3 regions of the Flavobacterium sp. B183 genome follow, and region 2 is predicted to be linked to each of the others. Evidence: riboswitches for the same ligand, from Rfam matches in the RefSeq annotation. Region 2 holds a riboswitch; each other region holds the start of a gene.

Region 1 (10,934 bases), 370 kb from region 2:
ACAGTATTATATTTCGTTTTTTATGAATCAATGAACTTAGTTTAATTTAGAGGCAAAAGTAAATTCATAACTTGGCAACAACTCCGGGTGAAAAATCTTGATATAATCTTTTAATACTAAATCAGGACGGCTTGGTGCCAGCTCATAATAAACTGTTCCTCCCGTTGCTCCCGATTTACCTTCAAACGTATAAACATTCTTAGACTTGAAGGCATCAAATTCTGTATAATGAGGATTACTCTTTCCGAATTCGTCCAAACTTTTAAAGGAACCTGCAGCGATCCAGAAATTAGCTGTTTTGGCTTTCACTAAGACTTTTTCAAAAGACAAGCCTTCGCTTCCCGTACCTTTTAAATCGGCCCATAGGTAATTGGCCTGAGCATCTTTCATAAACTGCGCCACCCAACTGTTTCCTTTAGCTACATACCAGATATCTTCGTACATAGAACCATATAAAACACTTGAAGTTGCTGGTTTTCCCGCTACTAATTTTTTAGCCTGGTCATAACTCAAAACAATTTTATCAAACAACTCTTTCGCCTGTTCTTCTTTACCAAATAAAGCACCGTAGAGTTTAATCCACTCTGCTTTTCCAAGAGGAGATTGCTCCATCCAGTCGGCCTGAATCAAAACATTTAAACCGCTTTTTTTCAAATTATCAAGCATCGCATTGTTATTGTCTACTCCAAAAGTCACTATTAAGTCCGGAGATAACTCTATTAATTGTTCGATATTTAATTTCTCGTTTTGTCCCACATTTTTAACAGCACCTTTGTCTATCAGTGCTCTGGTTTTTTCGGAAGAAATGTAATCGGTATGCGGAAAACCTACCAGTTTATTCTCTACTTCCAACATCTCCAAAAATGGAATGTTAGTCGTTGAAGTCACTACAATTGACTCTAAAGGAACTTTGATAGTTGTGTACTTTTGTAAACTGTCCGGTACTTTCGCTTCTTTCTCTTTCAGTACATAAGTAAACTTGGTATGGGCATCCGGCCAGGGATCTGAAACAGTTACTACCGAATATCCTTCGTGCTTTATAATCGAGAGTCCGGACGCATATTCGATACTATTTTTTTCGGTTTCTGTTTTTACAATCTCCGAAGATTCATTTTTTTTGCATCCGATTAGAAGAAAAAAAGGTAAAACAAAAATCATTTTTGGCAGTAAATGTCTCATATATAGGTTCTGTTATTTTTTTTAAAGGGCTCAGTTTCATCATGCTGCTTTTATGGCATATAATTTGAATCGTCTTCCTTATAAATTTTACAATTTCATTACTGACAAAGGTAACGCAATTTCTATTTTTTTTATCTACCTTTATTCCTACAAAATCAAATAAACATCATTTTTCCCTAATGAATCCCATAAAAACCAAAGTCTGCTCGAGCTGTGAATCTTCTTTCAGCTGTGGAGATACTTCAAATGAAAACAAGTGTTGGTGTAATGATTTCCCCCCTATTTTTAATCTTTCCGAAGGAGGCGACTGTCTTTGCCCCGTTTGTTTTAAAGAAGCCTGCGAAGATAAAATCGACGCTTACGTAGAAACGCTTACCCCACAAAAAGCTCTTAAAAATAAAGCCATATCTTTACCCAAACAAGAAAAGTTAATCGAAGGAATTGATTATTATTTGGAAGACGGAAATTATGTTTTCAAAGCCTGGTTTCACTTAAAAAGAGGAAGCTGCTGCGGAAACGAATGCCGACACTGCCCTTACTAATTGTTGATTGTTGATTGTGAATTATTGATTATAAATTGTTAGCTGTGAATTATGAAAGAGAATATAATCAAAGATAAGAGTTTTGATTTTGCGATTCGAATAGTTAAATTATATCAGTACCTATCCACGGAGAAAAAAGAATTTATCCTTTCTAAACAGCTTCTGCGATCTGGAACAAGTATAGGTGCTATGATAAGAGAAGCTGAACATGCCGAAAGCAAAAATGATTTTATTCATAAATTTGCAATTGCCCAAAAAGAGGCCAATGAAGCTGTTTATTGGTTAGAATTACTAAAAGCAACCAATTACTTAAATGAAAAAGAATTTGCGACTATTAATAATGACGCCATTTCAATATTAAAATTAATAACAAGTATTATCAAAACGACCAAAAGTCAAATTCCTCCTAAACAGCCTCTTCTTTAAATTAACAACCAACAATTAACAATTAACAATTAACAATCAACAATCAACAATTAAAATGATCTACCTAATTACAGGAGGCGAACGATCAGGAAAGAGCAGTTACGCCCAAAACCTGGCCTTACAACTTTCAGATACCCCTATATATGTAGCGACAGCCAGAAAATGGGACTCTGATTTTCAAAACAGAATTGACAGACATCAACAAGAACGCGACGAACGCTGGACCAATATTGAAAAAGAGAAATACTTAAGTGAAATTGACTTTTCCGGAAAAGTGGCTTTAATAGATTGCGTTACCCTTTGGCTGACCAACTTTTTTGTCGACCATAAAAATGAGGTTACTTTAAGTTTAGAGGAAGCAAAAAAAGAATTTCTATCCATAGCGCAACAGGAAAATGCTACGCTGATTATTGTCACAAATGAAATCGGAATGGGTGTTCATGCCGAAACTCATATCGGCCGAAAATTTACCGAACTTCAGGGTTGGATGAATCAGTTTTTGGCTTCAAACGCAGATGAAGTGGTTCTAATGGTTTCGGGAATTCCTGTTAAGATAAAAGGATAGTGATCGAAAGAAAATCCAATTTTTAAATCCCAAATTACAATACGATACTTTATCTTTACGGTTACTATTCTACAAACCCGAAGTTTTTGGAATTTAAAAATTGGAATTTAAAAATGAGTCATTTAGACGATATACTAAAATCACGTCGTGATACCCGCCATTTTACAAATGACGAACTTCCTGACGAAGTCATTCAGAAAGCACTTCAAGCCGGACATTGGGCACCGTCAGTTGGATTAACAGATGCTACCCGATATTATCTTATTAAATCTGCTGCGGTTAAAAGTACCATAAAAGAGCTTTTTTTAGATTATAACAAAAAAGCTGAGGAACTTACCGACAATCCCGAACAAAAGGAACACTATAAATCCTTAAAACTGGAGGCCATTGAGGAAGCTCCAATCGGACTCATTATTGCTTATGATCGATCTGTACTGAACCAATTTACGATTGGAACGGTTGGCAGCAATGAAGCGGTAAAATTCAGTTCAGTTTGCGCTGCTCAGAACATCTGGCTCTCTCTCACTGAGCAGGGTTACGGAATGGGCTGGGTGTCTATTCTAAACTATTATCAGTTTAAAAAGATTCTCGATTTACCTGAAAACATTGAGCCGTTGGGGTATTTCTGCATCGGAAAACCTGCTACAAATTATGATAATCAGCCCATGTTGCAGCAATTACACTGGAAACAAAAATCAGAGGCTCCGGATTGTACGGAAATCAAAACTACCGTTGAAAATCTAATTCCAAATTTAAATTTAAACTCAAAAACAGAAAGCTCAAAAGATTTCAACTTCAGCACTCAGCTACAAGACAAAATAGATTCGAAGACCAAACCCATTGGCGCTTTAGGCACTCTCGAGACTTTAGCCTTTCAGATGGGAACTGTTTTTGAAACGTTAAACCCAAAAATCATAAATCCTTCTATCGTTGTTTTTGCTGCCGATCATGGCATTGCTAATCATGGCGTAAGCGCTTACCCGCAGGATGTCACAAGACAAATGGTGACCAATTTTCTGGAAGGCGGCGCTGCCATTAACGTCTTCTGTAAGCAAAATGACATTCAGTTATCCATCGTTGATGCCGGTGTTAATTATGATTTCCCAACCAATGCCAATCTGATTAATGCCAAAATAGCCAAAGGAACACAATCCTTTCTACACCTTCCCGCAATGAGTGAAGCAGAGTTACAGTTGTGTTTTGAAAAAGGAAAATCAATTGTGGAAGACATTGCAAGAAAAGGCTCCAATTGTATTGGTTTTGGTGAAATGGGAATTGGAAACACCTCTACTGCCTCGGTATTGATGAGCCTTCTAACCGGATTCTCTATCGAAGAATGCGTCGGAAAAGGAACGGGTGTTGAAGATGAAAAATTACTTCAAAAACAAGACTTACTGCGAAAAGCTATTGAAAATTATACCGGTCCGGCCGAGTTAAAACAACAGCTGGCCTACTTTGGAGGTTTTGAAATTATACAAATTGCCAGCGGGATGTTAACTGCTTTTGAGAACAATATGCTCCTTCTGGTGGATGGATTTATTTGTAGTACAGCCTTTTTAATCGCTTCAAAAATAAATCCTGCTATTCATAAAAATGCGGTCTTCTGTCACTGTTCCGCCGAGAAAGCCCATCAGAAATTATTAGATTATTTAAATGCAAAACCTATTCTGAATCTGGATTTGCGCTTGGGAGAAGGTACAGGCTGCGCGATTGCCTTTCCAATTCTGAAATCAGCTGAAGTTTTTCTGAATGAAATGGCCAGTTTTGAAAGCGCGGGAGTGAGCCGGAAATAGTTTTCACTCTCAGTTTACAATTTTATCCTTTAATTTTGCCTTAATCAATTATCTTAAATGAAAAAAGAACTACATATTTTCTTTACCTGTTTAATGTTTTACACCAGAATCCCGTGCCCTAAAAACATCAATCATGATCCTGACTATTTAAATAAGGCAACACGTTATTTTCCTTTCATTGGTTGGATTGTTGGGAGCATTTCCTTTCTGGCTTTTTATCTTTTCTCGCTTTTTCTCTCTATTGAAACCGCAGTACTTTTGGCTATTATCGCCTCAATATTAACCACCGGAGCTTTTCATGAAGATGGTTTTGCTGATGTTTGTGATGGTTTTGGAGGCGGCTGGACCAAAGAAAAAATTCTGCTTATTATGAAAGACAGTGCGATTGGAGCTTACGGAGCGATTGGTTTAGTTTTACTATTTCTATTAAAATTCAAACTGCTTTCAGAATCCATTTCACTTTTTACTACTAACATTTTTCTAATTTTCCTCTTATTCATTTCGGCCCATTCCTTAAGTCGCCTTGCAGCAATATCAATTATTTTCACACATGAATACTCCCGCGATGATGCGACGAGTAAAAGCAAGCCTATAGCTAAGAAACACAGTTGGAAAGAAATTACAGGTTCGTTCTTCTTCGGACTAATTCCATTATTGGTACTTTCATTTTTTCAATCTGAATTTCTTTTGGCAATTATTCCGGTATTCATCATGCGTTATTTTTTAGCCCGCTACTTCCAAAAATGGATTGATGGTTACACGGGTGACTGCCTGGGAGCAACGCAACAGGTTTGTGAAGTTATTTACTATTTAAGCATTCTTCTGATATGGAAATTTATCTAGTTCGTCATACCGAAACAACCTGCGAAAAAGGGATCTGCTACGGTCAGACCGATGTAGATTTGGCTGTTCCATTCGAAGAAATCTTTAAGGATATTGTCTCGCAATTACCTCCTAAGGCCCTACTCTTTTCAAGTCCTTTGAAACGTTGTACTATGCTGGCAGAATACATTCAGAATACTATAAAACCAGCTTCCTTTATTATGGACGGTCGTTTAATGGAAATGAATTTTGGCGATTGGGAATTGAAAAACTGGGATGCAATTCCTGCGGAAGAACTTAATCCCTGGATGGAAGATTTTGTCACCACACAAGTCCCAAATGGGGAGTCTTTTACAATACTTCATGAAAGAGTGGGTACGTTTTTAGAAGATTATGTTTTCAACCAGACAGCTCCTGTAGTCATTGTCTCACATGCGGGTGTGATCAGAAGTATTTTATGTCATCAGTCCGGATTACCACTAAAAGACGCTTTTACCAATAAAGTAGCGTTCGGACAGGTTATTAAAATAGTGAATTAAATTATCATTTGTTCAGAATCCCTCTCCAAAACGAAAACAAATTTGAAAATTCAATAATTTTAACTTTATCTTTGCAGAAAATTAAGGTTGTGTTCATTCATACACATTAAAAGGGAATCAAGTCATAAATCTTGAGCTGTACCCGCAACTGTAAGCTTTGTTCTGAAAAGAATGCTTGTTGTTAACTACAAAACCACTGCTCGCGCTGACGAATGGGAAGGTAAACAACAAGACGCAAGCCAGGAGACCTGCCTTTATAATCAATATCGAGCTCTCGGGAAAAAGAGTGTAGAAATTATGACTTTGAAAAAACTTTTTGCTCTTTGTTTCTTATTGTTGTGCCAGATTACTGTGGCGCAGAACGATTCTATTACGAAACTTAAAACAGTTGTCGTTTCTGACGCTAATCTTAAAAAATACTCCAATTCACAATCGGTTTTAAAACTAAATGACTCTGTTATTGGCAAAAATGAAGCCTTATTAACGGATTTGTTAAACTTTAATTCGACCATTTATTTTAAAGAGTACGGCCGTGGAATGCTTTCTACAGTTGCTTTTAGAGGTACAACATCATCGCAAACGGCTGTAATCTGGAACGGAATCAACATTAATTCTCAAATGAACGGAAGTACTGATTTTAATACCATTTCCGGATCCGATTATAATTCTATAAGTGTAAAAGCAGGAGGAGGAAGTGTTATTTACGGTAGCGGAGCCGTTGGAGGAACCGTACACTTGAATACGGATCTCGCTTTTTACAATAAATTTGAAAACAGTTTAAGATTGGATTACGGAAGTTTCAACACGATCGGAATTAATTATAAAACAAGTATCTCCAATAAAAAATGGAGTACTCAGATTGGTTTTTCTAAAAATAGTTCTACAAACGATTATAAATACCTGAACCAATACAACTGGAAAGGCGAACAGCGCTGGAATCAAAACGGTCAGTATGATGTTATTACCCTAAGTGCCAATGCAGGATATAAAATCAACGACAAAAACAGTTTAAAGCTATATACCCAAACCTCAAACACAGACCGAAATACCTCATTAGTTTCGGAATCTGAAACTAAAAGTAAATATGTAAATGGTTTTAATCGGAACTTATTGGAATATGATGGTGATTTTGGCAGATTCAAAACCAATTTAAAAACAGCCTATATTTTCGAAAACTATAAATATTATGCCGACAATTCGAGCAATATTTACACTTATGGAAAGACCGAAAACTTCATCTCTAAGGCAGATTTAGGCTATCAATTACTGGAATCGATACAACTAAATGGTATCCTGGACTACAACCGAACTAAAGGATACGGAAGTGGTTTTGGTGATAATGTTAGAGAAATAAGTTCTGCTGCTTTACTTATAAAACAAGATATTTCTGCGGACTGGAAAAACGAATTTGGGGTTCGTAAAGAGTTTACAGACAATTACAAATCACCCGTTCTATTCTCCGCAGGTTCCTCCTATCAATTTGGGAAACTGTACAATTTAAAATTGAATGTATCCCGTAATTTCCGAATTCCAACTTTCAATGATTTGTACTGGGAACAAGGCGGAAATCCTAATTTAAAACCGGAGAGTTCTTATCAGGCCGAAATTGGAAACGTTTTCACCATTAAGAACTTCTCTTTGACTCAGACTTTTTATTATATCAAAATAAAAGATCTATTGCAATGGGTCCCGGGAGCTAATGGTATCTGGTCACCGCAAAACACAGACAAAGTAAACAGTTACGGAGCCGAAACACTATTGAGTTGGAAAAAGAGTTTTGGCAAAAACAACCTGACTGCAAATGCGACGTATGCCTATTCAATTTCAGAAAATGTAGAAACCAAAAAGCAATTGTTTTTTGTTCCTTTTCATAAAGTAACCGCTGCCATCGCTTACTCAAGAAATAACATTTCAGCCAATTATCAATTTCTGTATAATGGATTTGTGTACACACAAGCTGACAATGACCCCGAAAAAATCGTATCGGCTTACACTGTTTCGAACATTGGTGTAGACTACGATTTTAAACTTTTATCTTCTTTCAAAGTAGGCATTCAGGTTTTGAATGTTTGGAACACCTTCTATCAAAGTCTGGAATACCGACCTATGCCCGGAAGAAATTATAACCTGTACTTAAACTTTAAATTTTAAAATAATGAAACTAACTAGATTATTCCTATTAGCATTAAGCGCATCGCTTTTTGTTTCTTGCTCTAATGACGACTCTGACGGACCTAAGGGAGTTTATGATAATGGCGTTTTCATCTTAAATGAAGGAAACTTTACTGACGGTGGCTCCGTTTCTTTCATATCTGACGATTTAAATACTTTCACAAAAGATGTTTACAAGACAGTAAACAGCAGTGATTTCGTTGGAAAATATCTTCAAAACATCTTTTTTGACGGAGACAAGGCTTATATTATTGCCGGTGGATCAAATGTTATTAATGTAGTAGACCGTTATAGTTTTAAATTGATTGCAAAAATTGACACCGGACTTGCTAACCCTCGCTATGGTGTTGTAAAGGATGGTAAAGCTTATGTAACTAATGCTAATACCTATCCTAGCTACACTGACCCGGAAAAAAACCCTAACGCCAATATTGACGATTATGTTGCCGTAATTAATCTAAGCACAAATACTGTTGAATCTAAAATCGAATTGAAAGGTACAGGAAACAGAATTGTGTTAGATAATGGAAAACTATACATCACTGAGCCAAATAACAGCGACAAGTTGTTGGTGGTAAACATTACAACCAAAACAGTAGAAACTGTTACTATTGGTTCAGATGCAGATTCAATTGAAGAAGAAAACGGAGTTCTTTTTATCCTTAGAAAACCTTACGGTGCTGCCGGGGAAATTGTAAAAGTAAAAATTTCAGACAAATCTGTTTCCAAAATTGCTTTACCTGCTAATTTAGGAAATGCTGGTCAATTAGATATTGAAGATGGTAAGATTTATTATACTGCTTCAAGTTCTGTTTATGTTATGAATACTACTGCTACAACAGCTTCTACTACACCAATCTTAACTTCTCCTGTAGGTTATTTATATGGATTTGCAGTAAACGATAATCGTATATATCTTGCTGACGGAGGTGATTTTAAATCAAACAGCAAAGCTTACATCTACAATTTAAGCGGAACATTACAAAAAGAATTAACTGTTGGTGTTGGACCAAACGGTTTCTATTTCAACGATTAATTCCTGTAATTCGTTTAGATTATGACATAAAAAAAGGCTTTCAGAAATGAAAGCCTTTTTTTTTTATTTCAATGCTCGTAAAAGTCCTTCCGGAGCTTTTTCAATATACATTTGATTTTTAATTCCGTCCATTGCTTTAGCATCTGTAAATGCTTTCAGCGTTACCCCACTGTCATCTCCTGCTTTTTTCGCGCTGATTCCTGTTATTTGAGATATTGCCACACTCAACAACGGTTCATTTGGATCTCCTAAAACTCCTAAGTTCATAATGCGTTCTAATTTTTCATACGTTGGTCTCAAACCGTCTGTGTATTCTCCAAAATCAGATGCATTTACAATTTTTAAAACCAAAGGCTGCATGGCATATTTATGATTTGGATTACGGTTCGTTTTTCCAAAAGTTGGAGAATCATATAAGGTTACCGATCCCACATTTTTTCCAACAGTAGTCTCTCCTACCTGAACTACAGAAATATAAGGTACTAATCCGTTTATAACCAATTCACTTGCCGATGCTGTACCGCTTGTGGTTATAATATAAACTTTAGTCATGTTCAGGCTATTAATCGCCGCACCGTCCATTTTATCTACAAATTTATTCAGCAGCGACTCAGGATCTTCACTTTGGTAATATTCGTTGATTTTGGCATTCCATTTTTCTTTCGAAAAAACTTTGCCGGTAAACTGTCCGGTAATCATACTCGCCAGACGGGTTGAAGTTTGTATTGAGCCTCCTCCGTTATATCTTAAATCTAAAACCAAATCAGTAACACCCTGCGCTTTTAGTTCTCCAAAAGCCGCATTAAGCTGTGCATCATAATTGGCATAAAAACCATTGTACATCAAATAACCGATTTTTCGACTTCCGGATGTAATCACTTTATTGATAAAAACAGGATTTTCATCTAAAGTTGTTTTTACTAATGCAACTGTTTTTCCGTTACTATCAAAACCGGTACCGTTAAAAGTAGCCATATTCAGTGTATAACTATCCGCTGCCAATAGCGACTGATAATTTGAAACAGTTAAAGAAGTTCCGTTAATACCTGTAAAAAGATCCCCTCTTTTGATGTCTTTTTTAGAAGCATCAGAATTAGGTATAATATAACGTACATAACCCACTAAATCTGTAGTACTTCCCGGTTTATAACTCAATCTGAAATCTACACCATTATTTTTTGAAGTTCCCTGAAGTTCCTGTTCTAAAACCGTGTAATCGTCAACAATCCAGCTAAAACGATCAATTGCCTGACCTTTTGGAAATTTGCTTATAGGTTTATTCAATAAATCCTGAAATAATTCTTCCGGTTTAGAATATCCTCTCAAAAAAGCATTTAAGGCTTCCTGATTGCTAAAACGGTCATCTGCCAAAGTAGGAACATCAGCTTGCCATAAATAAAACTGATTCAGTCCTTTCCAGACAAAATCATTAACCTGCAACGAGGCCGGAGCCGCTACATCATCCTGATCTTCACAAGATTGTAAAGAAAAAGCAAGTAAAAATAATAACAGTACGCTTCTTAATATTGTCTTCATATAGTAAATATCTATGTAGTAGTAGTAACGTAAAAATACTATCTTTAGTTTTAACTCTAAGAATTTTATTGCTTTTTTTATTGTAAAAAAAATTTAATACCCCGTGTAACAAAAATAATAGTGTCTCGTCTTCACTATATAAGCTAACGAATAACCAACAAATTTTATGAATCAGAATGTGTTTATAGAATTAATAAATCCTTTCAAAGACAAAGTTTTTCGTCTGGCAAAAAGATTGTTAACCAGTACCGAGGAGGCTGAAGATGCCACTCAGGAAGTTATGGTAAAGTTATGGAACAAAAAAGATTCTTTGGACTCCTATAA
Region 2 (10,934 bases):
TCTCTATCAAACTTATTTACAAACAGGTTTTAAAGAAAATCTTCTTCTGGCACTTGAAACAGAAACCGATCCGAGCATTCTAACATTTTTTAATAATGAAGTTTTTGGAATGGAGTCTATGACGGCCAAAGAACTAATAATATCGATTTTACAATAAATCGTAACATTATTAATATTTATATCTTTGTTTTTAGCACTGAAAGTTTTTCTACTGGATTATTGTTACCTCTCTTTTTACCTTACAACAATTAATTTCTGATTCTAATATACTCTCCAACAGATATTAAGAAAACAATCATAGAGATATTTTTATAAAATCATTAATGAAGTTACTACTAGTTAAATATTGAACTTCAAACAAATAGCCCTCTTACAAAACAGCAAGAGGGCTTTTGAAACACTTTTTACATTTTACATTTTACTTCTTAATAAATTTCTGAACATAGTTTGCTTTATCAGTCACTATATTGATGATGTACATTCCATTGGTAAAATCACTAACGTTAATCTGATTGTTATTGAATTGAGTGTTAATTGATTTACCCGAAATATCATAGACTGTTACTTTTAACACTTCGTCTTCCGTTCTAATATTCAATACATCTGAAACCGGGTTTGGATAAACTGCCAGTACTAATTTCGTGAATTCGCCTTTTCCTAAATTGCTTGTTGTATTGACTGTAATTGATTTTTCAACCCATTTACCATTGGAATTAAAACGAATCACCACTGTTGCAGTACCCTGAGTTTTTGGAGTCAGAACCAATTCGTCATTCACATTTATTACGGCCGAAACCACCTCTGTATCACTAACTGACTTTACAGATTTTACAATCGCCGCCGACAAATTATCAGTATCCGAGACAATGTTTTTTAAATCGATTACAGTTGGTTCTTTTACCGAAACTTCCGATGGCAGAGTATTGCTCACTACTGGTGCTGCATTATCCGGAAAAACAGTCGTGCCGGGAAACCAATAGTAGTCGTCTAAAACTCTTGTCTGAATTAAATTTCCTGTACGATCAAAAGTATGAACCCAGTTTTTCTGAAAATGTGCTCCAAATCCGTTTTCTGTAGTATTGAGAATCAGCTCATCTGAAACCGGATCAATACGCAGGGCGGCACCATAAGGAATTTGTTTAAAAGCATCTGTCTGCCCCGGAATCGTTGCAAAATTCTCATTAAAGGTTTTTGAAGTAATATCAAATTTTACAATTTTTGTTACTGAAGTAAAAGAACTGATAGCGTTTATCCAAAACAAAGCATTCTCCTGCGTGCTATAAGTAAAACTTCCCGCGTTCCAGGCTCCCCAGGAACCCGGGTATTTAGTTGTTGGAATTGCATATTCGGTTACTGTAAAAGTTGTAGCATTAATATTGATTAGCTTTTGATCCTGAATTCCCCATACACTTCCGTCTTTGGCCTGAACTACAGAGTGGAATTTACCGGTAATAGTCTTAATCAAAGTATTAGTAGCAGGATCGATTATCAGCATTCCTCCATTTTGTGTTACTGCAAATACATACTGAGACGTACGAATCATATTGCCAACCTGTCCTGCAGTACCTGTGCCTGCTAATAAACTCCCTACCTTCAAATTGGCAATATCAAAAAGATAAATACCTTTTGAAGTACCGATATATCCTGTATTTTCATTAACTCCAACAAACGAACGTCCATCTGCTCCAATGTTTGCAAATCCGGCAATTTTTTTCATGGTTTTAGCATTGGCAACAACCAATCTTCCGCCTGGGCTAAAATTTTGATCTCCTCCACTTGCTGCCTGTTTGGAAATAAAATAAAAATTATCTCCGTAAATTGTTCCATAACAAGTGGTCACGCCAAAGGTTTCATTGTTGTTCGCTATACTATAAATTTGGTAATTAGTACTTCCGTCTTTATTAATAAAATTCACAGAACCATTGGTATGTCCGAACCAGTCTTCGTTTACCATAAAAAATCCATTCGTAAAATCTGTTGCTTCTGCATAAGGTACAACCGGAGTAAAAGTTCCGGCAATAGGAAGCACATTTTTAGACGGTGCATAATTCCAAACATCCCAGGAATCATTTTGCAGAATACGACCAGATGCCCCTGTACTTACAGCAGTAAAATCAGCATCGGCAGAATTTTTCCCCCAATACGTCCATTCTCCATTTGTCCATCCGGATTGCCAGTGATCGTTTGTATCAATTGCTGTGTAGCTGTCAAAGTCATAAGCAGTCGTATTCACAAAACCATTTGTTGGATAAAGAGGATAAGTATAATCTGTGCCTTTATAAAGTCCGATCGTTTTAATTCCATTCAGATCAAAACCCAATCCTCCCACCGAAGATCCCGTTTGTGTTCCCTTATACAACAGAGCGAAAAAACGACGATCTGCTTTTAGTATGGCCTTCAACATGTCTTGGCCTGTGGCAGTACCCTCCCATCTGAATCCCCAGACTAAAGCATCGGTATTTTTACCATCATTCCACTGCACCACAAATGCTGCCCGATTAGAGCCGGTGCCTATCCAATACTTAATATCATCAAAGGTTGTCGCAGCAGTCGTGTTTTTGGCAATTTTATTTTTCGCTGCTGATTGTTTATTATTATTTAGAATTGTGCCCTCCAATACTACCTGCCCACGCATAAAAACGACAGAAAGGAACATCAATAATAACAAGTAATTTTTCTTCATATTCAATTTAATTTTAATTTTTCATTATTTAAGATACAGGTCATAAGCTCCAGCAACATCTGTAGAAACTTCTCCCAGCCAGCCTGCTTCCTGATTGATTGCGGTATGTATTTTGACGAAATCTATTCCCGGAAGTTTTACGTATTTTCCGTTTTTGTCTACCGCCCAGGAAATATCAATATTAGAACCTTCGTCGCTATTAGGTGCATTATCGGCATAACCAAAGTCAAATCCTGTACCTACCCAATAGTTTCCGGTACCACTTTGATCATAAAAATTGTCTTTAATTCTGGTTCCTTTCAAAGTATAAGAAGCCTCTGAAATCCATAGCGGATAATAGCTTTGTTCATGAAATCCATTTTTGGTTTTATATCCTGAATTCCCCTGATTGTCTTCCCATTTAATGTACTGCACATCGATCTGCCAAAAATCCTGACCTGCAACAGGCTGTTTGTCAGGATTCGGCTTGAAATAAGTCACACTATAGTTCTTCACGGTAGTATTTTTAAAGTATTCACTTCCGGCTATTTCGTACCATTCGTCCTCGTCGGGTTTCCCGTTTTTATTTTTATCGTAAGCCACCAGAATAATTCCGGGTTCACAAGAACCTGAACGAGTTTCCTTTGTGTCATTAGCCCAAAATGCATTTCCCAAAACTTTAAAATCACGGCCATTCATGTTTGGAATCGTATGATCAAAACCAAATACAACATAGCCTCCAAATCCGCCTAGAGATATCATACTGGCATTAGAACCAACGAGTGACTTTTTTGCGGCATTGATCAAATTACTTTCGGTATTTCCTGGTGCGTATAAGGGAAGTTCATTGGTAAACTGACCGACTCCGGGACGAAATTCCAGTACATTAGAGATGTACTTACTATAATTTCCGGTCTCTTTTGTTACATTGATAATCGATTGGAATGTTTTTACAACACCATTGGTTTCCACTTTTAACGTTAAGGGATAGCTCTTTAAATACGGACTGATAAAATCCAATTGAAGGCTTTCTGAGATCACTGAATCTTTAATACTCCAGGTTAGTTTTGAATTACTATTTAATTTTAAATCAATATTGAGCACTTTAAAACGATCTATCGTATAGGATTCTTTTAGTATTTCTCCAAAATTTTCATTTTCCGCTTCTTCTTCCCGATCCGTTCCACAGGAAATAAATCCCAGTAAGAGGGTTAATACTAGCGTACTCTTTAAAAGTGCAAAAGGGACTCTTTTCATATTTTTTTATTTTTATTCTTTAATGACAGATAATTGCTGAGGTACAACAAAATAAATTTCCAGTGAGCGTAACATCTAATTCTTCACTCTTTACTCTTTATTCTTTATTCTTCACTTTTCACTTTTCACTTTTCACAACTTACTTTTTAGTTATAAAAGCAATATGTGCCGGAATATTACCTGCCGTAGTTTTCCATTTTAATTTTCCTTCGGGAGTAAAACAGTAGATGTAACCTGTTACTACGTAATTTTGGGCATCGGTAATGTATATTTCTTTCGTTTCGGGATTTACTTGTAAACCGTAAGGAATCATGATATGCTTATCGGTGCCGTCTGTAATGATTTTATCGTTAATCACTTTTTTGGTCTTTGTATCTAATATTCCGTACGTAACCTTATTACTGTTGGTCAGATAGCTCCATGAAACGCTGTAATAATAGAGCAAATCATCGACCAGACAGGTTGCTGAAACGGGAATATCAAGCTGCATTTTCTTTTCATCCGTCTTCGTATCAATCACAAAAAGATTAGACGGTGTGTTGTAATAATCACCTCTGGAACTCACATAAATATCCCCCCTGCTGTCTACCTGCATGCTATGAAGATTAATCCCCACATCGATTTTTTTTATTTCGGTAAAAGTTTCAAGATCGATAACAGATACGGTACGGTCATAATTAGGTACTTTGTAACCTCCTGAATTGGCTACATACAATTTTCCGTTATGTACCACCATTTGTTCCGGCTGATAACCAACGGTCACTTTGCGTTTTATTTCTAAGGATGTGGTATCTATTTCGGCTACAAATCCAATTTCGGCATTTGGGTCAATGGCAACAGGGCCTGAATACGAACTTACGTAGGCTTTATTTTTGTAGAAAGTGACATATCGGCAATTCGGAATGTCTATTTTTTTGATTCGTTTTGCGGACCATTTGTCGATTACCTCAACCTTATTGGAGCAGTTGATCACCGCATACACTTTATTCCCGTAAATTTTTATATCATTACCCACATCCCCCAGTTCTTTTACTACTGTTGGATTGCGTTCGGAGTAAATATCGGTGGTATAATTCCCGGTTCTGTAATTGAACACGTCAATACTGGCACGGTTCATTCCCATATTACCTTCGTTTAAAAGATAAAATCCTTCTATTTTGCCATCGCTTCTGGGTGCGGCTACACTTTTATCCGAAGAGGGAAAAATAGTTTCTTCTTCTCTACAGGAAACCAAAAGAAGAGCAACAAATAAACTAAGCAGGAATTGGGTACTTCTCTTTTTCATAGTGCAATACTGATTATAAATTTTAAAGTACGGCCCGGCATCGGATAGTTATAAATCACTTCGTACTGCTGATTCAGGGCATTGTTCAATTCGATCGTTCCTTTTATTTTATACTGATGAAAGGAGAACATTTTCTGAACCGCCAAATCATGGGTGTACCAAGGCTGCACTTCATTAATTTTGATATTGTTTACATTTCCGTTGTAGCGTTTTCCTACATATATAAAACTGTAGTTAAAATTCCATGACTTATAATCTGCATTTAATATTCCGGATCCGCTGTGCCGGGGTGTGTAAGGAATCTGATCTCCGTAAGAGGATAATTCCAAACCGGCAAACTTGGTGTAATCTCGACTCTCCGAATACGTATAGGTTAAATGAGTAGTCAGATTTACTTTGCCGAAATGCATTTTCATATCCACAGCCGACTCTATTCCCTTTCCTTTCACCTGCCCGATATTAGTCATCATCCAACGGAATAAATTTCCGGTTGGAGCAGCAATTATTTTATCTTTAGTATTGGTATAATATCCATCGACCTGAAGAGAAAACTGATCCAGGAAACCTTTCTCTACTGGTATGTTGTAGGTAAATCCAATGTCATATTGATTCATGTATTCGGGCCTTAAGGTACTGGAACCGACCATCGTATAATACAAATCATTAAAAGTGGGCATTCGGAACATACGTTTCGCAAAAGCTCTTACATTAAAATCATAAGCTTTAAAAGGAGTGTAACCCAAAAATATAGCAGGAGTAAATTCTGTTTTATCGGGAGCTTTGGCATTGTAACGTACTTCTTCCTGCACGTGCATTCCCACAACGCTGCCCAAAACTTTAAAGCCATCCAGTCTATAGGAACTTGCCAGCGCAAACAAAGCGGTGTAGCGCTCCGGATAAGAGAACAGGGTCTTTATCCCTTTTCTGGTTGCATTAAGGCGGTTGTACTGAAAATCAGTTGACAACGAAACGTCCCAAGTGGGTAGAATCTTGTACAGATTGACTGCTGAAAAATAATATTCCTGTTGGTAATAACTATCGTCAGATTGGGCACCTTCGGTAACTACTTCACCCAGTACACTGGTGGTGTCTCTGGCTACATAATGAGTATAATCATAAGCATATTTTGCCTTAGCCTGAAATTTATATCTTTCGCTAAGATCTTTTATAAAAGTACCCTGTGCAAAAAAATTCTTGTCGTACTGTCTAAAACCATCCGAAAACTTATTTTCTACAATAGCTCCCGGTGCTCCTCTTTCGGAACCGTAATAATACACTTTGGCATCCCAAGTGCCGTTCTTCATTTTCCCATACAGACCAGACTCGAAACGGAATGCTTCTATATCACTATTGTGTCTCGTGGCTGAGGTATCATAAGCCACAGTACCGTCGAGATTGTTTCTTTTGTATCTGAATTTGTATTCGCCATTAGATTTTATGTATTCAGAACTGGCGCTCCAACTTACTTTATCACTTAATTTATGCTCCAATCTAAAAGAAAGGTCATTGTAATTGATGGACATGGTTTTATAACGCAGTAAGAAATTGGTCTTTTTGTTATTCTCAAAAACAGGCCGTTTGGTGCGCAAATAGATAGTAGAAGCTGCCGCAAAATCTTTAGCCGACTGAAATATTTCACTCTTCTGACCATTATACATGGTGAGAGATTCCATATCATCGAGAGAGTATTTTCCTAAATCTGTAACTCCGTTCTGTGCATTTCCTAACTGAATTCCGTCGTAAAAAACACCCACGTGATGCGTTCCCATGTTGCGTACATCCACCGTTTTAAGTCCGCCCAAACCACCGTAATCCTTGATTTGTACTCCGGCAAAATAACGAAGTGCATCGGCAACATTGTGGCTGGCTAAGTTTTCAAGCAGTACTCCTGAGAGGCTTTGTACGGGAATCACTTCCTGATAAGGTTTTGCTTTTAACAGTACTTCTTTCAAAACCCTCAGACTGTCCTTAGTAGTCTGCGAGTGAAGTACGACGGGAGCTAACAATACGAAAAGAAATAAAAGTAATTTTCTGGTCTTACACATCACTGATTTAATTAAATAAACTTCGGGATATGATCGTCAAAAAAGCAATAAGGCAGGATCCCGTTACAAAATAACAGGTCCGTTTATTGTTGTTCAACTTTATTCCACGAAAGTCTTAAACTATGTGATTCCGGCAGGTCTCCTGACTTGTTCCATCTTTAAACAGCCTTCTCATCCCGCAAAGCGGGGCAATGGCATGAGTAACGTTAAAGACTTTTACAGAACTTACAGTAGCGGGTCTGTTCAGGATTTACACCTGATTCCCTTTTAACTGTTTTCTCTAAAGAAAAAACAGACCTTAATCTGGCCGTAAAGATAGAATTATCTTTATAAAAACAAGAGTTAATTAGTTCATATTACACTTTTGACAATGAATGAGACCAAATTTCATTCATTCATTAAAAGAATGCTGTTTTAAATATTCTTCACTTTTTTAAACCTACCCGTAACAAAAAAGCATTTTTGCGACCAATAATAGGTTCAGTTGGATTGCTTTTTTATAAACATTGAAGAACTGAAACAAAATCATTCAAAACAGGAATTGATTTTATTAATAATGAAGTGAAATAGAAATATTAAAAGTAAATTAACAAATCCCGAGATTTTTGCGTCTTTATATTTGTTAAATTGCGCCCCTGTAAATGAAGATGCCCCTCGTACTACATATTCTTCGAAAAACTCTTGTAAAATGGACTGGAGAAAGGTTTTGGGCCGAAAGTCAAAATTAAAAGAACACTAAAAGAGAAACAAAAAATTCAATGAATACAACAAAGGCTTCCATTATTGCTATTGGAGGATATGTACCGGAAACGGTTTTAAGCAATACTGATTTAGAAAAAAGAATAGATACAACAGATGAGTGGATTACCTCTCGAACAGGCATAAAAGAAAGAAGAATATTGGATGACCCTACACTGGCAACCTCAGATATGGCTTCTTTCGCCATTAAAGATTTAATAAAAAATTATGATATAAATCCTCTGGATATTGATTGTTTAATACTCGCAACATCAACACCCGATCATATTCTTACTCCCGCTGCCAGTTTGGTATGCGAAAAAGCAGGATTGAAAAGCGCCTGGGGATTTGACCTTAACGCTGCCTGCAGTGGTTTTTTATACGCACTTTCGGTAGGCGCAAGCTTTATTGAAAGCGGCAGATACAAAAATGTTATCGTAGTTGGTGCCGATAAAATGAGTTCGATCGTTAATTATGAAGACCGAAACAGCTGTATTTTATTTGGCGACGGCGCTGGTGCTGTACTTTTACAACCTACTACAGACGGTCGTGGTATTCATCAAAACATTTTCAGAACAGATGGAACAGGAGCTGAATTTCTTTCTGTACGTGCCGGAGGTTCTCTTTTGGCAACAACAGAAGAAACCATTCAAAACAAACAGCACTTTGTACATCAGGAAGGAAGAACCGTTTTTAAACACGCTGTGAGAAACATGAGCGGTACTTCGAAAGAACTAATGGAAAAAGCTTCATTGACTCCGGATATGGTAGACTGGGTAATTCCTCATCAGGCTAACTTGAGAATTATTCAGGCAGTAAGTGAAGAAGTTGGTATTCCTATTGAGAAGTTTAAAGTAAACATTCAAAGATACGGTAACACTACAGCGGCAACCATCCCGTTATGTCTTTGGGATTTCAAAAACGATTTCAAAAAAGGAGATAATCTTGTTATTACGGCTTTTGGAGCAGGATTCTCCTGGGGCAGTATGTACATCAAATGGTAAATAGTATATAAAAAAATTACGCTAAATTCTTATGCTGAGGTAACTCATCATAAATTTAATATCGATTTCAAATAAAAAAACAATCAGAACCTAGTGGTTCTGATTGTTTTTTTATGCTTGTAATTCAGATTAAACATAAAATCCAAACCATTATTCTTTTGCAGGCAACTGTATCTCTTCTGGTCAGCTTATTGACGGTAAGAAATACGTTTTCATTTTTTTTACAAGCCGGTCATCTGTCCTGCTATCATTTTACCTTTAAAAAACACGCCTTCTCTTTTTGGCAAACGAGCTACCGCTTCGGCAGAACAGCTTGCTTTTACCAAAATAAAATGCGCATCATCCCCCGCTGCCGGCCATACGCGTACACCTGCATCGTTAAGCGGCAACACCTCGTTTGTGGTGGCGATATGCAAAGCACGGCTCAAATTGTACTCGTCTGTCCAGCCATAAAGCTGTGCACATAATTTTGCTTTTTCCAGCATATCACAGGTTCCAAAAGGCATCCAGTGGTCGACAATACTGTCGGTACCCGTCATTAGTTTCACACCATACTTCTTTAAAGTAGGAATGGGCATGATGGTTTTTCCGATCGGCACTGTCGAAATGACTCCTATTCCAAGTGCTCCCATCTTTTCGGCTATTCCCTCTAAATCTTTCGGATCCATTCTGGCCAATGCAAAACCATGGCTGATATAAGTTTTTCCCTGTAATTGTTTGTTCTCTTCAGTTTTTTTAATGATGTATTCTATAGCCGATTTTCCTGAAGGTGGCGATTCGTGCAAATGAATATCGATTCCTTTATTGTGGTCTATTGCAATCTGGAACATACTGTCAAGTGATTTCTCCATATTTCCATCAACCGTTGTAGGGTCAAGTCCGCCAATAAAATCTACTCCCATTTTTGCAGCTTCTCTCAGTAAAGGTTCTGATTGCGAATATAAAATTCCGTGCTGTGGAAAAGCCACAATCTCCCATCCAAAACTGTCTTTATTATTCTCTAAAGCCTTCAACAAATGCTCCAGACTTTTTAATCCGCTCACGGGGTCAATATTACATTGGCAACGGGCAAAATAACTCCCCTGACTTTTCATCAACTGAATAGCCTGCTCTGCTTTGTACTGAGAATCGACAAGCAGTTCGGGAATTATCTTTTGTTCCAGCGTAATCATATCTTTTACCGTAAATCCTTTTCTGGGAGCGGCATTCCATTTTCCGCCGTAAAAAGTTTTATCAATATGGATGTGCATGTCACGCAATCCCGGAAGCATCAAAAGACCTTTGGCATCTACTTTTTTTAGTTTCCCATCAGGTTTGGCAGTTGTAATATTTTTAATCTTCCCATCTGAAATATGTACATTGTACAAATTGGTTTTGGTGGCAATTACTTCTTTTTTTTCATTGTACTCAAAACTGTCTTCCAGTCTTACATTGGTTAAAATATATTCTTTCGTACTGGTCGTAATATACTCCGGTTCCTCAATAGAATGTGCCATTGCAGTATTGCTTATTCCGGAAAACAATGCGGCTCCAGTTGCTGCGGCTCCCATTCTTAAAAATTGCTTTCGGTTTATTTTATTGTCGCTCATCGGTTAATAGTGTGATATATTTTTGAGAAACTGATTCTCAGGAAATAATGGTGAACTGCAAAATTCACTTAATTTTTTAAAACCGGAGCAGGAATATTAATGATAAGAATGGTACAGATTATAATTTTCCTTAAAATCGGTTGGTGTTTTTCCGATATACTTTTTAAACACTTTGGCAAAATAGCCATTATCGCTAAATCCCAACTGATAGGCAATCTCTTTTACGGATAAGTCAGTACTAATCAACAATCGTTTGGCTTCCAGAATGGTTCTTTCTTTTATAACATCGCCAGCCGATTTGTTCAGGAATTTTTGGGAGAGAATATTCAGATAATTAGAGGTCACATTCAACTC
Region 3 (10,934 bases), 1.6 Mb from region 2:
ATTATTGAATGGATGGAGAAAAACAAATAAGAGGATTTATCAACGGTCAGCACAGACATTTAAGGAAAGAATATCAAGTTCTAAATCCATCAAAATACGATTTACTTATGCTTTTCGAATAACCATTTTGGAATCTCTTCGGTTAGTAAAAACGGAATCACAATGTTGTTATGATTTAAATTATTCAAAGTGGTAAAAGTCAAATTCTTGTTAGAGGATAATTTTGCAAACAATTCAACACTTCCAATATAAGGATTGTCATCGTCTTTTTTTCCATGAATAAGCCAGATGTTCTTCTGGCTTAATTTTTTGAGATTGGAAAAATCAGGAACTGCTGCTACGGAAACCATACCGGCAAATTTGTCTGGAGCGATATTGAGTAGATTTTGCGCAGTCGATCCCCCCATAGAATATCCAATTAAGTAAATCTTGTTTTTATCGATGTTTGGGTATTCTTTTTCGATATTTTGAATTAATTCGAGTAAGGCAAAAACAGTTGCAGAAGGTTTTGAAATTTGAATTCCATCACTATTCTTTTCATAATTTGAAGAACGCTCGCTGAATTGTGGTGCGATTACATAACATTGATATTTAGTGTAAATTTCAGGTCTCAGCCAAATTTTCGCGAATGGTTCCAGCTGGTTTTCATTATCATTTCCAATTCGGGTAGAGTTGTGGAAAGTAATGACCAAAGGGTATTTTTGGCGATTGCTATTATCCTTTGGCGTTAGAAATCTGTAAGGAATTTGTACATTATCTTTAGTAAATATTCTTTTTAGGAAGCTATCGGTATCGAGACTGTTCAGTGCTTTTCGGTTATTTACGAAAGTTAGACTATCAACGGTGGTTTCCCGGAACTCTTTTCTTTGTGCAAAGGAGAAGTTTATACTTAAAGTCAAAAAAAGTATTGTGAGAATTTGTTTTGAATTTCTTTTACGCATAAGGTTTTTATAAATTTGAGTTTTAATTCAACAGATTACTTCCTCTAATAATTTTTCTAATTTCCTGTTCAAAATAATAAGCAATACTAAAATTTTCAAATGCTTGATTTTCCATAACAATAACGCTGGTTTTGGTTTTTGGATAGTATAAATTGACCGCTGTAAATCCTTCACTGGGATGAAAACCTGTATGTCCGATTTCCATAATATTGGTTTTATCATTTATTCGCAATCCATAACCATAACCAATTGGTTTATCACCTAAAAGCGGATGTGTATTGGTGATTGAATAAGCAATCATCATTTTATAAGTAGTTGGTTTTAATAGTTTACCTGAGTGCAGACATTCATTCCATTTTGCTAAGTCAGGAACCGAAACAATTAAATGACTGCCAAAATAATTATGAATATCAAAATTTAATTGTTCGTTCAGTTTAATACTACCCTCCTTTTTTACGGAGTGCCCTTTTGTTAAAAATGTATTGTTTGTCTCATTGGGGTAGTAACTGTTGGTCATCCCACACTTTTTAAACAAGGCAGTTACTAACTCTTCAAAACTTTTATGACTTTGTTTTTCCAAAACTTGTCCCGCTACATAATAGCCAATATTAGAATAATTAAAAGCAGCTCCCGGAGTAAATTTAAGAGGTTTGTCTATGTCTTCACTGCTTAATCCCGAAGTATTGTTGAGCAATTGATTAACAGTGATGGTATCTGCCCACGAATATTTTAATTCCGGTAAATATTTGCGAATAGGGGTTTCTAAATTGATTGTTCCTTTTTCTACTTCTTGTAAGATAAGTGTAGCCGTAATTTGTTTGGCAATTGACATTGTTGAAAATTTATCAGAAATTTTCAGTTCTGTTTTCTTGTTGAAATCAGAATAACCATGTGCTTTTGCATATTTTATTTTTCCGTTTTGTTTAATAACAACAACTCCGTTAAAATTTCTTGGGTTTGTGGTTTGTATTAGACTGTCAATTTTTGAAGAAAAGTCGTCTTTTTGTTGTGCGTAATTGTTGCAGCTAATAAAAAGTACTAAAAAGAGGATTTTGAAGAGTGTAAAAGTTTGGTTCATTAAATTGTTTATTAGTGGATATCAATAGACTTTTCCCTGAGCGAATGTAAGAATTATTAGAGTAAATGATTTGGTTGATTTGAAAAATAAACTTTAAATGTTTCTCGTCATTGTTTGGCTGAAATTTTCTTTAAACCATGGGAGAAATGGCTTGTATACAGGTTTGTTAGAACTATAAAAGTATCCTTAATTCCTTAAGAAGTTTTTTTAGCTGTTATTTCTGGAATATTGATCTAGCAGTGAAAATTGTTTCTATATTAGTACCGTAATAATTTTAAGCATTTATCAAGCATGGAATCACTTAAAACGCAATTTCGTCTTGATAAAAAAAATCAGTTCATTTAACCCCAAATCTAAAAATGAAAAAAAATATAATTACTCTTTTATTTGCATGTGCCGTTACCAATATGTTTGGACAAGTACCAACCGTTTCAGCACCGGTTAAAATGGAAGCTGCAGGTAATATTAATGATAAGGTTACTCATAAAGTGCTAAAACCGTTGGCGAAAGTTGCATTGGATAAAGAGTCGATATTGATTTACGATTACGACGGTTCTCTTTTTTCCTTCAATTTAGAGTCCGAAAAAATGAACTGGACCGTAAAAGCAACAGATTCCTTTACGGAGTTGTGTGCAAATGCTATCACATTACAGGACGGAGTAGTGTATGTTCCTTTTATTAACGGAGAAATTTTTGCCATTGATAATCAGAGTGGTGCTGTTTTTTGGAAATCAAGACTGGGGAATAGCACAGATCAGATCATCCTGAAAAATCAGATTCCGGTTATAAATGAGGGAAAATTATTCGTAACCTCCCAAAACGGGAACCTTTATGCACTTGATATAAAGACTGGTGGTTTATTATGGAATCATAAACTGGATGTTGAAAATAATGAAAGTCCGGTTCTTTTATTCAATAACAAAGTTTTTATTCAAAGCGGAACTTCTGTTTATAGTTTTGAAGCCAATACAGGAAAACTTCTTGTTCAAAAGAGCTTTGAAGAAGCCATGCGCGGAAAACTGGTAACCGATGGAGAAAATATATTTACCGCAAATGAAAAAAATGTAGTTTTTGCTCTAAATCCTGATAAATTAGATGTTTTGTGGCAGTTTAAATTGGAGGAAACTCAGAACAATATTAAGGAACGTATATTTTGCAAAGACAAGAAGCTATATTTCGCCGCACAAGGACCCGAAGTTTCTTCGATATACGCTGTAGATTCAAAAACAGGAACTGAAATTTGGAAAAGGGATTTTAAAGGCGATAATGTTGAGTATATGGTCGAAGAAAGTGATAATATTTGGGGCTACACTCGTAAAAGTAAGCTTTTTCAATTGGACATTACAAATGGTGAAATTGCATTTGAATACAAATTATCAACGAGACCTATTTCAAATCTTGAATTCTTGGGTGATGATTACTTTTTTTATTATTCTGATGCGGCTTTGATTCAGTTTGAATATAAAACCAAAGACGAAAACGAAGTCTATTTGCGAACCTCAATTAAAGATGATGTGTATAGTGCATTTTTAAAATTGATTCGATAAGCAAAAAAACGCATCAGTTTTCTTCAGGTTTTATTCTGTGTCGCTTTATTCAGGGAGTGATAAGTTGTTTATTATTACTATTTCGGACTTATTTACCTGAAGGTGAAGAGCGTTGTGTAAGCTGATTCGTTTTTTTGCCATACATTTCTATGTCATAATTCTTTGATACACCATAATCGTTATAATGGTTATAAAAATAATCTGTATCGTAAGTATGATTTTGTTTTTTTGTCTTCGCTCTTTAGTAGCTTGCTTAAAAATTTTAAAGTAACCGGCATTTTTTTATGTCTCTTCATGGCTTTGGAAATTAAGTTTGATAAAAGTAAACGGATTTACTTTTTGTGTTTTTATGCAAATGATGTGCCGTAAAAAGCATTTTCTAATTAATTATTTGATTTTTAGCTTCCTATTCCTTTAGATTTTTCAGGAATAAAAAGGAAATAGTATCAAAATGATAGTGTAATCGTATCAAAATGATAAGGTCGTGGTATTTCCTACAAGTGCTTTTGGTTGTAAATCAGGGATTAACATTTTTATTGTTCGTATGGACTAGTTGTTGGTGCTTTCGCAAAGAACCTCAATCTTAAAAAATATGTTAACTCAACTAATAGTTTCACTTGGTATTCTTCTTACTGTTATTTTGCTGTCGGTCATCGTAGGTCGGGAAATGAAAAAGATATATGCAAATGAAAAAAGCATAACAGACTTCATTAATCCATTAGACCGATTGATATACCGGTTTTGTAAAATTGACCCCACGGTTCAAATGAATTGGAAAACATATTTAAAAGTATTGTTATCTGTGCAGTTCATATGGTTCCTCTGGGGATTTGTTATTTTATTGCTCCAGGGAAAACTATTTTTAAACCCGGCTGGTATCGACAGTATGGAGTGGACATTGGCGTTAAATTCGACAATTAGTTTTTTGACCAGTACCAACTTGCAGCACTATTCAGAAGAGACAGGAGCGAGTTATTTTGCACAGGTAGGCGTGTTTATGCTTTTACAGTTTTTAAGTGCGGCCACAAGTCTTTGTGCGGGTGTAGCAATAGTCAGGGGACTTGCTGCTCAATCGATACAAGGATTAGGAAATTTTTATAGCGATTTTGTAAAATCATCTACTCGTATACTGTTGCCGTTAAGTATAATTACCGCAACTTTTTTTTTGTTTAACGGCGTGCCAATGACATTTGACGAGCCTGAGAAAATTTCCTCGGCTGAAGGCAGGGAGGTAGTGGTGTCAACAGGACCTGTAGCAGCTTTTCTTCCGATCAAAGAATTAGGATCTAATGGCGGTGGCTTTTTTGGAACCAACTGTGCGCATCCATTTGAAAATCCTAACTTTTTTACCTATATCATTCATACCATTATCGTTTGGCTTTTGCCGATGTCTTTTATCATTTTCGTAGGCAGGTATCTCAACAATAAAAAATTTTCAAGAATGCTTTTGGGAGTGATGTTGATGGGGTTTGTTGTAACTTGTATTCCCTTAATCTGTGGTGAAATGTCCGGTAATCCCAAACTTAGCGCAATGGGAATCGACTCATCACCAGCCAATATGGAGGGTAAAGAGGTGCGTTTTGGAACGTATTATTCCTCTTTTTACAGCGCGGTTAATATGATAATCCCGGCTGGTACCATAACAGGTATGCACGATAGTTATATGCCGTTGTCTTCGATAGGGATGTTTATAGGAATGCAGGTAGATGCGTTTTTTGGAGGGCTGGGTACCGGATGGATCAATATGTTTATTTACCTGATTATAGCCACTTTTATCGGTTCACTGATGGTAGGAAGAACTCCTGAGTTGTTTGGTAGGAAAATCTCGATTAAGGAAGTTCAGGTAGCAGTTTTGGTAAACCTTTGCGCTTTGGCGATTCCGTTACTTTTTTCCGCAATTGCAGTTCATGTTTATTTGTATGTTCCGGAAGCTGTTGAGTGGCTGAGTAACACAGGACCACACGGTTTTACCACCATAGTTTATGAGTATGTGTCTTCGATGGCGGGAAACGGAAGTGGGTTTGAAGGTCTGGCTGATAACACTCCTTTCTGGAATTTAACCACCTCAGTTACGATGCTGGCCGGTCGCTTTATTCCGATGATTGGAGCATTTTTAATCATTGGTTATTTAAGTGCTAAAAAAGCCGTAGTTCCTTCGCTGGGCACTTTGAGAGTTGATTCGGGTATTTTTGGAACCTTATTATTTATGGTCATTATGATTTTAACTGTGATGTCCATGTTTATTGTTTTTGCATTAGGACCTGTACAGGAACATTTGCTAATGATTTAGTAGTAGTGTAATTTTTGTATTAATATAAGACATAGAAGCATACTTGTTTCTAATCAGTTAATTGAAAGAAAAAACAAGTATGCTTTCTTTTTTATAGGATTTCAAATTTTATATTACATCCAATGTGTTTTGTAGGTTATTTCTTTATGGTTCAACTATTCGAGAGAAGGCGATGAATTGCCAAAATTTAATCCCCAATTTACTCCAAAAAGCGCCAGAAGGTTATCTTCTTTTTGAAAGTCCTTTCCAAATGCTCCTGTGATACTTATGTTTTTATCTATCCTAAAACTTATATTACCTACAGATCTTTCGCTTTTTACAGTTCCGTTTCGTTTGATGTATTCATATCCTAAGGTAAATTTTCCAAATTCAAAACTTAATTTACTCCCGAAATCTCTATAATAATTAGTGGTATAAACATTAGTAGAATCCATATTAAAACCATCTTCGATATATCGGCCAATAAACAGAAGATTTGCATAGTTATTGGTAGAACTTTCTTCATCATCCTCATTTAAAATCAGATTAAATTCCCCGGTTAGCCATGATCCGAAACGGTTAATTGTTCCGCCATTTATAGAATTGTCCTTGAAAAGTTCACTATAAGCTGCAGCTGCATCCAGTTTGAAAATTGGTTTGATTATCTTTTCAAAAGGTTTTAAGCGATCTCTTACTTTTTGTTCTTCTAAAAAGAATTTTTCTATAGCTTTTTGTTGTTCTTTTTCATCTACTATTTGAAGTATTTCCTCGGGAATCATTAATGCTTTATCTGTTAATACACGTTGAATATTTTGTTTCGTTTCATATATTTTTTCTTTATCAAAAAAGCGTAACAATGTTGTTCTTGCCCCTATAGAAAAGGTCTGGCGTTTGTTGTCTCCTGCAATAGTTTCAAAATCCTTTTTTAAATAGGCAAAAGAAAGAGTAGTTGTATTTAATCCGCTAAAAGGATTTTGTTTTAAGTTGCCTGTTGCCTTATCTTTCATAACACCTATGTATCTGTCGTAGGTCCTTTTTTTACTTTTGGTATTAATAAAAAAGTAGGGAGTTACTTCTATAGCCATACTTTCACCAAAATTGTTCTGTACATGTAATGCTAATGCTTTTACATTCTCAGGAGTGTATATATCTGTTACTGTCTCTTCTAGCAATTGAAATGCAGGGCTGGTCAAGTTAGACATAGGAAACTCACTTAATGGAACATTTTTTTCCTGTGCACTGCTGTTCCAAATGTTTCCTATTATTATAATTATTAGTAAGTAATAGTTTTTCATAACTTTATTGTTTTGTAAATTGAACGTATGCAAATGCTATAAAAAGCTGATTGTATATTTTCCTTTTTTTGACAGTTAGCTTCTGCGTTTGGTCACCATAAGAAACTTCAATATCTAATCGGGTAGTTGCCATTATTTGGTCAATATTTTGATCGACATGAAATAATGATTGCACGGTCATTTTTTCATTCTGCAGTGTTGAAAGATCTCCCAGAATTACTGAAAATTGATTGTCTGGGTAAGTGGTTACCTCACCTTTTAAACGAATAGCAGCACCAACAATTGCATCAGAACTTATCGCTACATTTAGTGTAACCTGAACCCCTTGAGGGATTTTTACTGTTTCCATAATATTTAAGTTTTAGTTATTTATAAAAGTAACTAGTCAGGATCTTCTGAAATCAAGTATATATACCTGATTTAGGGATCAAAAGGAACTTTTACGGGTATTGTTTTACTTATGAAAATTGAGATTAAAAATAAATAAAGAAGTTTAGTCAGTAAACATGTATCTGTAATTGGTACCATTGGATAGACCTTCGGAAAAAGTTTAAAATTTTGGTAACGCATTGATTATTATTAAAATTTCATTTTTTTATTCAGAATTACGCTATTGTAAAAGATAGTTATATATTTGCGCCAGATTTTGGTCTGTTTTTTCTTAAGAAAAAATGGTTAAAAGGGAATCAGGTGCAAATCCTGAACAGACCCGCTACTGTAAGTTCTATACAAGTCTTTAAACGTTACTAATGCCATTGTCCCGCGTGCGGGATGAGAAGGTTGTTTTAAAGATGGAACAAGTCAGGAGACCTGCCACAATCACATAGTTTAAGACTTTCGTGGAATAAAGTTGAAGAACAATAAACGAAACCTGTCATTTTTATGACGGGATTCTTCCTTATTGCGTTTTTAATTTATACATCCCGGAGTTTTCTTAATTCAATAAGTGATGTATAATACAAAAAGAGAATTCTTATTTATTGTTATCGTTTTTGCTTCTATTCTGCTTCAGTCGGGAGTGTTGTGTAGTTGCTTTTTCTCTCTGAGAGTATCACTTCTGAAAAGGAAATCACTGTTGAATCGGTATTTTCCGAATGCATTATCTGGCGGTGTCTTCCCTTATTTTAATTCTGTTCCAATAAAAAATCAGCACAATTCCAAGGGCTTTTGGCGATGCGGGATTGTGTTCGCTTACAAAGATAACATTGCGCTCTGTTGAAGACTTTAATTGAAACTTCTTTTGTTATTTCTTCAATTTCTCCTGCTTTTACCACTACCAACTAAAACAATACCACATGTACCATAATATTTTCAAAAACTTCCAATCCATATTGTTGCTTATTACAGTACTCTCATTAACCAATTGTTCTGATGATAATGCATCAAATGAAAATAGTAATCCGACACCTGTTAGTTCAGATTTAGCTTTTAGTATGCAGAGATTTACAATTATGACTTTAAATCCAACAATCAGCGCAACAACAGAAGCTACTTACAGTTGGACCATTACAAAAGCACCTTCAGAAAGTTATGCACTAAGTACTACTACAGCAAAGGAACTTTTATTTGTGGCAGCAGAAGCAGGAGTTTATGAATTGGCAGTTACTGTAAATGACAAAGGAAGTATACAAACTCAAAAAGTAGTCGTTACCGTTACAAAAGAAACGAAGGAGTATAAAAGCTACATCTCAAAAGTATTTGAATTTAAACCGGCACCCGGGCAGTTTGTTAACGATCTGCCTATTGCGAATGACGGCGATACTCCTGAAAGAATTTTATCAAGAGCCAATACTTATCTGGCCAAGAAAAATGGTGATCTGGTTTCATTGGGGGCTTTTGGTGGTTATGTTGTTTTTGGATTCGATCATACCATTGTTAATGTTAAGGGTAAACGTGATTTTAGAATTTTGGGCAATGCTTTCTGGGCAGAGGCTAATCCAAATCCAAACAGTACCATGCGTGGCGGAAGTAGTGAAGCAGGTGTAATCATGGTCGCTTACGATAAAAATAAAAACGGGCTTCCGGACGATCAGTGGTACGAGATAGAAGGCGGCGGGCATAAAATGCCTAAAACGATTCAGCATTATGAAATAACGTATTACCGACCTGATCCCAATAAAATTCCGGTGTCGGGCGGAACAACGGGTACAGTAGGTTTTGTCGATATGGAGTATATTTTATGGAAAGACAATCAGGGGAAAAGTGGCTATCTGGTTCAGAATAATGCCTACAATCATTCTTTAGATTACTGGCCAAAATGGCTTAAAGATCAATCTTCTATTACTTATAAAGGAACAAGATTGCCCGATAACGCAGTTGATGAAAGCGGAACGGGAAGTTACTTTGTGCAGTATGCTTTTTTATACGGATATGCAGATAATGCTCCGAACAATGATGATGATTCGGGCATAGATATTAACTGGGCTGTGGACGAAAAGGGAAACAAGGTAGTGCTTCCCGGGATCGATTTTGTGAAAGTGTACAATGGCCTTAATCAGCAGGCGGGATGGCTAGGAGAAACTTCGACAGAAATAATGGGGGCAACAGATTTGCATCTTTCAGGAGAAAGCATTCCCACGCGTTAACCCATTCAAAAATGTATTAAACTAAATTATTATATCAGGAATTATGAAAAAAAACTTTGCCCATTTATTATTATTGGCTTTTGCGGCGGCATTTACCGGATGCAGTGATGACGATAAAAATGATGTCAACACCGGAGAAGGACTCGTCGTACCAATAGCAGTAAAGCTTCAGGATAAATTTGAAGTAAACACCTTTAAAGTTTTGAATATTACAGCTTCAGCTGAAACAAGTAATCCAAATTATCAATGGGTACTTAAAAAAAATCCGGTGAATCAGACTAAAGATTCGATTATAGGAACTACAAAAGATTTACGATTTGTTGCTTTATATCCCGGTGCATATGAACTAACCTTAAATGTTACTGAAGGAGATAAAAAAGGCACAAGCGCCACCACAGTGAATGTGATAAATGAGACTCAAAATTACAATCCTTACATAACAAGTATTCAGGATTTTAATCCGGCACCCGGAATGTTTGCCAATGATTTGTACAAAGACGGATTTTCGAAAGCAGATGTTATGAGGGTAGCATTGGGAAGAATAAGTGAAACCAGTGTAGGATATCCAATTGATTTAGGAGGTTTTGGAGGCTCAATTGTGGTTGGATTTGATCATATGGTGGTTAATCTTTCAGGAAAAAAAGACTTTAGAGTGTACGGAGCAGATTTAACGGATAAAGCCAATCCTCCGGCTCCGGGTTTAATTTATGTTGCTTATGATAAAAATGCCAATGGAAAACCCGATGAAGACGAATGGTATGAAATCATAGGAAGTCAGCATGCTAAAGAAAATACGGTTAAGAATTTTAAAATTACTTACTATAAACCTGCAGCTGGCAAGAAAGTAGTTGTAAGCGGTCCAAATGATCCTTTTTTAGATCGTGAACATCTTTATTGTGAGAACAACCAATCTCAAACGTACTTTTTGCCAAGGTCTAAAACCAAGAAAGAGTATTATCCAGCCTGGGATACTCAAAATACAGCTGTTTACGAAGGAACGAAGTTAAACGTAAATTTCGCAGCAGTACGTCCGGGGCAAACTACTTTGTGGAATTTTGAGGCTCCGGAATGGGGATACGTAAATGCCAAAAGCCCTGATATTGATATCGACTGGGCCGTAGACAAGAATGGAAATAAAGCAAATCTTCCGGGAATTCATTTTATCAAAGTAGTGAACTGTGTCAGCGAACCAATGGGACTTTGTCACCAGCAATCGTCT

What was found. Region 2 has a riboswitch for cobalamin ahead of M4I44_RS21215 (TonB-dependent receptor). Riboswitches for the same ligand answer to the same signal wherever they lie in the genome.
Region 1: it holds a riboswitch for cobalamin, as region 2 does, so the genes downstream of both, M4I44_RS00465 (TonB-dependent siderophore receptor) here and M4I44_RS21215 (TonB-dependent receptor) in region 2, are expected to answer to the same signal.
Region 3: it holds a riboswitch for cobalamin, as region 2 does, so the genes downstream of both, M4I44_RS14995 (cell surface protein) here and M4I44_RS21215 (TonB-dependent receptor) in region 2, are expected to answer to the same signal.

What each region holds. Positions count from the first base shown of each region.
Region 1 is NZ_CP097434.1:83,158-94,091, forward strand. Features, by position in the region: gene M4I44_RS00425 (iron chelate uptake ABC transporter family permease subunit) at 1-31, opposite strand, end outside; gene M4I44_RS00430 (ABC transporter substrate-binding protein) at 37-1,179, opposite strand; gene M4I44_RS00435 (DUF5522 domain-containing protein) at 1,359-1,721, shown strand; gene M4I44_RS00440 (four helix bundle protein) at 1,773-2,147, shown strand; gene cobU (bifunctional adenosylcobinamide kinase/adenosylcobinamide-phosphate guanylyltransferase) at 2,203-2,712, shown strand; gene cobT (nicotinate-nucleotide--dimethylbenzimidazole phosphoribosyltransferase) at 2,826-4,505, shown strand; gene M4I44_RS00455 (adenosylcobinamide-GDP ribazoletransferase) at 4,563-5,348, shown strand; gene cobC (alpha-ribazole phosphatase) at 5,333-5,866, shown strand; cobalamin riboswitch at 5,934-6,137, shown strand; gene M4I44_RS00465 (TonB-dependent siderophore receptor) at 6,164-8,017, shown strand; gene M4I44_RS00470 (YncE family protein) at 8,022-9,074, shown strand; gene M4I44_RS00475 (S41 family peptidase) at 9,138-10,610, opposite strand; gene M4I44_RS00480 (RNA polymerase sigma factor) at 10,777-10,934, shown strand, end outside.
Region 2 is NZ_CP097434.1:5,181,974-5,192,907, forward strand. Features, by position in the region: gene M4I44_RS21195 (hypothetical protein) at 1-157, shown strand, start outside; gene M4I44_RS21200 (DUF5074 domain-containing protein) at 419-2,683, opposite strand; gene M4I44_RS21205 (cell surface protein) at 2,708-3,919, opposite strand; gene M4I44_RS21210 (YncE family protein) at 4,059-5,204, opposite strand; gene M4I44_RS21215 (TonB-dependent receptor) at 5,201-7,249, opposite strand; cobalamin riboswitch at 7,364-7,565, opposite strand; gene M4I44_RS21220 (beta-ketoacyl-ACP synthase III) at 8,008-8,991, shown strand; gene M4I44_RS21225 (amidohydrolase) at 9,213-10,580, opposite strand; gene M4I44_RS21230 (AraC family transcriptional regulator) at 10,677-10,934, opposite strand, start outside.
Region 3 is NZ_CP097434.1:3,532,710-3,543,643, forward strand. Features, by position in the region: gene M4I44_RS14960 (nuclear transport factor 2 family protein) at 1-30, shown strand, start outside; gene M4I44_RS14965 (alpha/beta fold hydrolase) at 102-899, opposite strand; gene M4I44_RS14970 (serine hydrolase) at 964-2,019, opposite strand; gene M4I44_RS14975 (PQQ-binding-like beta-propeller repeat protein) at 2,379-3,566, shown strand; gene kdpA (potassium-transporting ATPase subunit KdpA) at 4,159-5,856, shown strand; gene M4I44_RS14985 (hypothetical protein) at 6,012-7,130, opposite strand; gene M4I44_RS14990 (hypothetical protein) at 7,135-7,479, opposite strand; cobalamin riboswitch at 7,761-7,963, shown strand; gene M4I44_RS14995 (cell surface protein) at 8,426-9,715, shown strand; gene M4I44_RS15000 (hypothetical protein) at 9,759-10,934, shown strand, end outside.